2 regions of the Bacillus sp. 41-22 genome follow, and region 1 is predicted to be linked to the other one. Evidence: a T-box and tRNA genes for the amino acid it is inferred to sense, from the RefSeq annotation. Region 1 holds a T-box; the other holds one or more tRNA genes.
What was found. The T-box of region 1 lies ahead of thrS (threonine--tRNA ligase). A T-box ahead of a tRNA ligase gene usually reads a tRNA of that ligase, here a tRNA-Thr.
Positions count from the first base shown of each region.

Region 2: it encodes a tRNA-Thr, which carries the amino acid that the T-box ahead of thrS (threonine--tRNA ligase) is inferred to sense. The anticodon was not compared.

Region 1 is NZ_CP084035.1:2,245,060-2,248,464, reverse strand. Features, by position in the region: gene thrS (threonine--tRNA ligase) at 1-1,717, opposite strand, end outside; T-box leader at 1,762-1,984, opposite strand; T-box leader at 2,022-2,245, opposite strand; gene LCF45_RS11495 (pseudouridine synthase) at 2,367-3,074, opposite strand; gene LCF45_RS11490 (hypothetical protein) at 3,290-3,405, opposite strand, start outside.
Region 2 is NZ_CP084035.1:154,378-157,782, forward strand. Features, by position in the region: rRNA gene LCF45_RS00885 (23S ribosomal RNA) at 1-1,266, shown strand, start outside; rRNA gene rrf (5S ribosomal RNA) at 1,358-1,473, shown strand; tRNA gene LCF45_RS00895 (tRNA-Asn) at 1,483-1,557, shown strand; tRNA gene LCF45_RS00900 (tRNA-Thr) at 1,562-1,634, shown strand; tRNA gene LCF45_RS00905 (tRNA-Glu) at 1,658-1,732, shown strand; tRNA gene LCF45_RS00910 (tRNA-Val) at 1,738-1,813, shown strand; tRNA gene LCF45_RS00915 (tRNA-Tyr) at 1,830-1,913, shown strand; tRNA gene LCF45_RS00920 (tRNA-Gln) at 1,979-2,053, shown strand; tRNA gene LCF45_RS00925 (tRNA-Lys) at 2,059-2,134, shown strand; tRNA gene LCF45_RS00930 (tRNA-Gly) at 2,140-2,211, shown strand; tRNA gene LCF45_RS00935 (tRNA-Ala) at 2,222-2,294, shown strand; partial or broken gene LCF45_RS00940 (glycerate kinase) at 2,420-3,405, shown strand, end outside.

The DNA of each region.
Region 1 (3,405 bases):
CGACACGAATTCCGGCTTGTGCTAATTTATCTGCAATCCTATTTACATATTGTTCATGCACTGCATTTGAAACTGGAATTACTTTCACTTGAACTGGTGCCACCCATGCTGGGAACGCGCCTCCAAAGTGCTCAATTAATATTGCTAAAAAACGGTCTAAAGATCCTAAAACTGCTCGGTGAATGACAACTGGTCTTCTTTTTTCATTATTTTCATCTATATAATTTAAATCAAATTTTTCTGGCATTTGGAAATCAAGTTGGACTGTTCCGCACTGATGACTTCTATTTAAAGCATCTTTAATATGGAAATCAATTTTCGGACCGTAGAATGCACCGTCACCTTCATTTAATCTATATTTATAATTTAACGACTGTAATACATTTTCTAATGCCAATTCTGCTTGCTCCCATAATTTATCATCACCCATTGAATCTTCTGGACGAGTAGAAAGCTCTACTTCATACTCGAAACCAAAAGTTTTATACACATAGTCAATTTGCGCCAACACTGATTTGATTTCATCTTCAATTTGTTCTGGTGTTACAAATAAATGAGCATCATCTTGGCAGAAAGTACGAACTCTTAATAATCCGTTTAAAGCGCCACTAAATTCATGTCGATGCACTTGACCGAACTCACACATACGAATCGGTAATTCACGATAAGAATGTAATTTATTTTTAAACATAAGCATATGGCCTGGGCAATTCATCGGTTTTAACGCAAAACTTTTATGATCTACTTCTGAGAAATACATGTTGTCTTTGTAATGTCCCCAGTGTCCTGACTTCTCCCATAATTCTTGATTCATCATAAATGGAGTACGCACTTCTTGATAATTGTACTCATTTTGAATTTCTCTTAAAAATGCTTCTAATTCATTGCGAATAATCTGTCCTTTTGGCAAGTAAAAGGGCATTCCCGGAGCCTCTTCCGAAAACATAAACAATTCAAGTTCACTACCTAATTTCCGATGATTTCTCTTTGCGGCCTCCTCAACAAAATGTAAATACTCTTCTAATTTTTGTTGAGAAGAGAAAGCAACACCATATATACGCTGAAGCACTTGATTGTTACTATCACCTCGCCAATATGCACCAGAAACATGAGTTAATTGAAATGCTTTCAAATAACCAGTAGATGGCAAATGTGGTCCTCTACATAAATCTACAAATTCACCTTGTTTATACAGTGTTACACTTTCTCCATTAGGAATTGCTTCTAAAAGCTCTAATTTCAAACTATCATTCATTTCTTGAAACAATTCTTTTGCTTCTTCTCGAGAAACCTCAACTCGCTCTATCTTTACATTTTCATTTATAATATTTTTCATTTCTTTTTCTATTTTCGGTAAATCTTCTACGTTTACACTACTTGGAAGATCCATGTCATAATAAAATCCATTTTCAATGACTGGCCCTACACCAAGGTTTACATCACCATAAATTCTTTTTACAGCTTGCGCTAATATATGTGCCGCAGAGTGTCTTGCAATTTTTACCCCTTCATCTGAATCCATAGCAATGATTTCAACTTTCGCACTTTCTTCAATGTTTCGTCGTAAATCAAAAGACTGATCATTAACTTTTCCTGCGACTGCTTTCTTTTTCAAGCTACTACTAATTGCCCCAGCAATTTCTTCTAAAGTAATGCCTTTCACAAATTCTTTAACGCTACCATCTGGAAATTTAATTTCGATCATCTGTTCTTTCATTTTTCATCTCTCCATTTCATAATAAAAAGCACACTCATCCCTAAAATAGGGACGAGTGTGCTTTTACCCGTGGTTCCACCCAGATTCCCATCGCAAATATACAATGGCTTCTTTTACGGTAACGTCGTTTACACGGCACTAGATACTTGATTTCCCCAGTGCAGCTCTAAGGTGGTAAGTTATTTTACTGCGTTAGGAAGTTCTCAGCTTTTCTTCCTTCTCTGTATAACCGTTTAAAATAACTCGTGTCCTTTTCTTCGCTTATTATGAAATAAAATATAAAAAAGCATATTCATCCCTAGTAAATAGGGACGAATATGCTTATATTCGTGGTTCCACCCAGATTCCCATCACAAAAAACATAATGGCTTCTTTTGCGATAACGTCGCTTACACGGCACTAGATACTTGATTTCCCCAGTGCAGCTCTAAGGTGGTAAGTTATTTTACTGCGTTAGGAAGTTCTCAGCTTTCCTTCCTTCTCTGTATAACCGTTTAAAATAACTCGTGTCCTTTTCTTTGCTTTTGTAACAAATACATTTATTGTTATTTAATATATCCTATTCATTTTATTTTTACAAGTGTTAAAAATATATCTTTTATTCAAAAAAAAGAAACCAAAAACATTTTTTGGTCTCCCCTTCTCTTTTTTACCAATCTTGTGGTTCGTAATTTAAGTCTGAAAATAGGCGTTTTTTCTCTTTTTTCGATAAATCTCTCCACTGTCCGACTGGTAAATTATTCAACTCAATATTCATAATTCTCGTACGTTTTAACGTGTATACTTGATAACCCAAAGCTTCACACATACGGCGAATTTGACGATTTAGCCCCTGTGTTAAAATAATTTGGAACTCATATTTTGATAACTGTGTTACTTCACAAGGAAGTGTTTTTGTATCTAAAATTTTAATACCTGCTGCCATTTTCTCTAAAAACTCCGGTGTAATCGGCTTATCTACTGAAACGATATATTCTTTCTCATGTTTGTTTTCAGCACGTAAAATCTCATTAACGATATCGCCATCATTCGTTAACAAAATTAAACCATCTGAGTCTTTATCGAGACGTCCGATGTGATTAATTCGTAAAGGATGATTCACTAAATCGATAATATTACCTTTTACGGCTTTTTCACTTGTACATGTAATACCTACTGGTTTATTTAAAGCGATATACACATGGTCTCGAGCAATACGAAGTTGCTCTCCATTTACTCGTACGTCATCACCTGGATTTACTTGGTCACCAATTTTTGCAACCTTACCGTTAATAATTACTTTTCTCTCGTTAATTAACTTATCTGCTCCACGTCGAGACGCTTTTCCAGCTTCACTAATAAATTTATTGATACGCAAGTTAGGCACATCCTTTTCATAAAAAATTTCAAGCTCACACTGCTTCTACCGTACAATACAAAAGGGTAAGCCTCCTATTATAACTTAAATATATTAACATGAAAGGGTATATGACGTCTTCACTTAATTACATGTTTACACGAAAATAATTGGTCCTCTTTTCCTTTTCACCTCAAACTGTTTAGCAGTCAATAGATTAACCCTTGAATATAACATCATTTATTTACTTTTTTCATAGATAATATACCGATATAAGTTTGATTAATCATGCCTAAATAACTCACAATATGTGAAAAATAAAAAAGAACCCTTTTGAAAATAATCAAAATGG
Region 2 (3,405 bases), 2.1 Mb from region 1:
CAAACCGACACAGGTAGGCGAGGAGAGAATCCTAAGGTGTGCGAGAGAACTCTGGTTAAGGAACTCGGCAAAATGACCCCGTAACTTCGGGAGAAGGGGTGCTTTCTTAACGGAAAGCCGCAGTGAATAGGCCCAAGCGACTGTTTAGCAAAAACACAGGTCTCTGCGAAGCCGTAAGGCGAAGTATAGGGGCTGACACCTGCCCGGTGCTGGAAGGTTAAGGAGAGGGGTTAGCGTAAGCGAAGCTCTGAACTGAAGCCCCAGTAAACGGCGGCCGTAACTATAACGGTCCTAAGGTAGCGAAATTCCTTGTCGGGTAAGTTCCGACCCGCACGAAAGGTGTAACGATTTGGGCACTGTCTCAACCAGAGACTCGGTGAAATTATAGTACCTGTGAAGATGCAGGTTACCCGCGACAGGACGGAAAGACCCCGTGGAGCTTTACTGTAGCCTGATATTGAATTTTGGTACAGTTTGTACAGGATAGGCGGGAGCCATTGAAACCGGAGCGCTAGCTTCGGTGGAGGCGCTGGTGGGATACCGCCCTGACTGTATTGAAATTCTAACCTACGGGTCTTATCGACCCGGGAGACAGTGTCAGGTGGGCAGTTTGACTGGGGCGGTCGCCTCCTAAAGTGTAACGGAGGCGCCCAAAGGTTCCCTCAGAATGGTTGGAAATCATTCGTAGAGTGCAAAGGCATAAGGGAGCTTGACTGCGAGACCTACAAGTCGAGCAGGGACGAAAGTCGGGCTTAGTGATCCGGTGGTTCCGCATGGAAGGGCCATCGCTCAACGGATAAAAGCTACCCCGGGGATAACAGGCTTATCTCCCCCAAGAGTCCACATCGACGGGGAGGTTTGGCACCTCGATGTCGGCTCATCGCATCCTGGGGCTGTAGTCGGTCCCAAGGGTTGGGCTGTTCGCCCATTAAAGCGGTACGCGAGCTGGGTTCAGAACGTCGTGAGACAGTTCGGTCCCTATCCGTCGTGGGCGCAGGAAATTTGAGAGGAGCTGTCCTTAGTACGAGAGGACCGGGATGGACGCACCGCTGGTGTACCAGTTGTTCTGCCAAGGGCATAGCTGGGTAGCTATGTGCGGAAGGGATAAGTGCTGAAAGCATCTAAGCATGAAGCCCCCCTCAAGATGAGATTTCCCATAGCGTAAGCTAGTAAGATCCCTGAAAGATGATCAGGTTGATAGGTTCGAGGTGGAAGCATGGTGACATGTGGAGCTGACGAATACTAATAGATCGAGGACTTAACCATATAATATGAAGCTAATGTTATCTAGTTTTGAAGGAATATATATTTAAAATTCCTTTTGACATTCTCAAAAGAATGTGTATAATGTTAAAAGTCTGGTAATGATGGCAGAGAGGTCACACCCGTTCCCATACCGAACACGGAAGTTAAGCTCTCTAGCGCCGATGGTAGTTGGGACCTTGTCCCTGTGAGAGTAGGACGTTGCCAGGCTTATATTATTCCGCAGTAGCTCAGCGGTAGAGCTATCGGCTGTTAACCGATCGGTCGTAGGTTCGATTCCTACCTGCGGAGCCATTATGCTTCCATAGCTCAGCTGGTAGAGTACTTCCATGGTAAGGAAGAGGTCACCGGTTCAAGCCCGGTTGGAAGCTTGGGAAAAGTTTTGTTTTTTTTTGGCCCGTTGGTCAAGTGGTTAAGACACCGCCCTTTCACGGCGGTAACACGGGTTCGAATCCCGTACGGGTCACCACTTTTGGAGGATTAGCTCAGCTGGGAGAGCACCTGCCTTACAAGCAGGGGGTCGGCGGTTCGATCCCGTCATCCTCCACCATATATTTTTAAATGTCGGAGGGGTAGCGAAGTGGCTAAACGCGGCGGACTGTAAATCCGCTCCTTTGGGTTCGGCAGTTCGAATCTGCCCCCCTCCACCATTTTCTTTAAAATAACCTGAGAGGGTTTATTTTTTTGAAAAGATAACCATACTAGTAAATATTAATGGGCTATAGCCAAGCGGTAAGGCAACGGACTTTGACTCCGTCATGCGCTGGTTCGAATCCAGCTAGCCCAGCCATTTACGAGCCATTAGCTCAGTTGGTAGAGCATCTGACTTTTAATCAGAGGGTCGAAGGTTCGAATCCTTCATGGCTCACCATTTTCGCGGAAGTAGTTCAGTGGTAGAATACAACCTTGCCAAGGTTGGGGTCGCGGGTTCGAATCCCGTCTTCCGCTTAATTACTAAGGGGCCTTAGCTCAGCTGGGAGAGCGCCTGCCTTGCACGCAGGAGGTCAGCGGTTCGATCCCGCTAGGCTCCATATAAATAGGAAAAGCTTACATCAAATGATGTAAGCTTTTTTTGTGTTTAAATTCCACTCAAAAAGGAAACTTTTCCGTATATCGTTTAAAATGAAAAAAAGGGATTGAATAAGGGGGGATAATTATGAAAGTTGTCATTGCATCGGATTCATATAAAGAAAGCCTGAAAGCTATAGAGGTATGTGAAGCTATTGAAAGGGGTTTTGCAGCAGTTTTTCCTAAAGCAGAGTACGTTAAAGTACCAATTGGAGATGGAGGTGAAGGAACGGTCGAATCTCTTGTTGGTGCTACAATGGGGGGCATTATATCACTTAATGTGACAGGGCCGCTTGGAGTGTGCAAGCCTATTATGGAATGTCTAAGGATAAGGAGACAGCATTTATTGAAATGGCGGCAGCATCAGGATTACAACACGTTCCAATTGAAAAGAGAAACCCACTTATTACAACGACAAAAGGGACAGGTGAACTGATATTACATGCATTAGATCAAGGAGCTAAACACATTATTTTAGGGCTTGGAGGAAGTGCTACAAATGATGGTGGGGCAGGTATGTTGTCTGCTTTAGGCGTAGAGTTTATTAATAGGAAAGGTGAAGTAATTGAGCCCTCTGGAGGAACATTACATTTGATTACTGCTCTTAACCTTTCTCGTATGGATACACGTTTGAAGGATATAAAGCTAGAAGCAGCATGTGATGTCGACAATCCATTAGTTGGACCAAAGGGAGCGTCTTTTGTATTTGGGAGACAAAAGGGTGCGAATGTAGAGATGATGAAAGAGCTAGACGGGAATTTAAAACATTATGCTAATATACTTAAACAGTACGTATCTTTTGATGTGTCCCTAATACCTGGTGCAGGGGCAGCTGGAGGAATGGGAGCCGCTGTCGTTGCAGTACTAAAGGGACAGCTAAGAAAAGGGATTGAAATTGTATTAGATTATACAAATTTTGATAAGTGTATAGAGGGTGCCGATCTTATTGTAACTGGTGAGGGAAGGATAGATGAACAAACAGCTTATGGAAAAGCTCCTGTTGGTGTCGCGAAGCGGGCGAAATGCCGTCATATTCCTGTAATTGCTATTGGTGGATCTGTATCTCCGAACTAT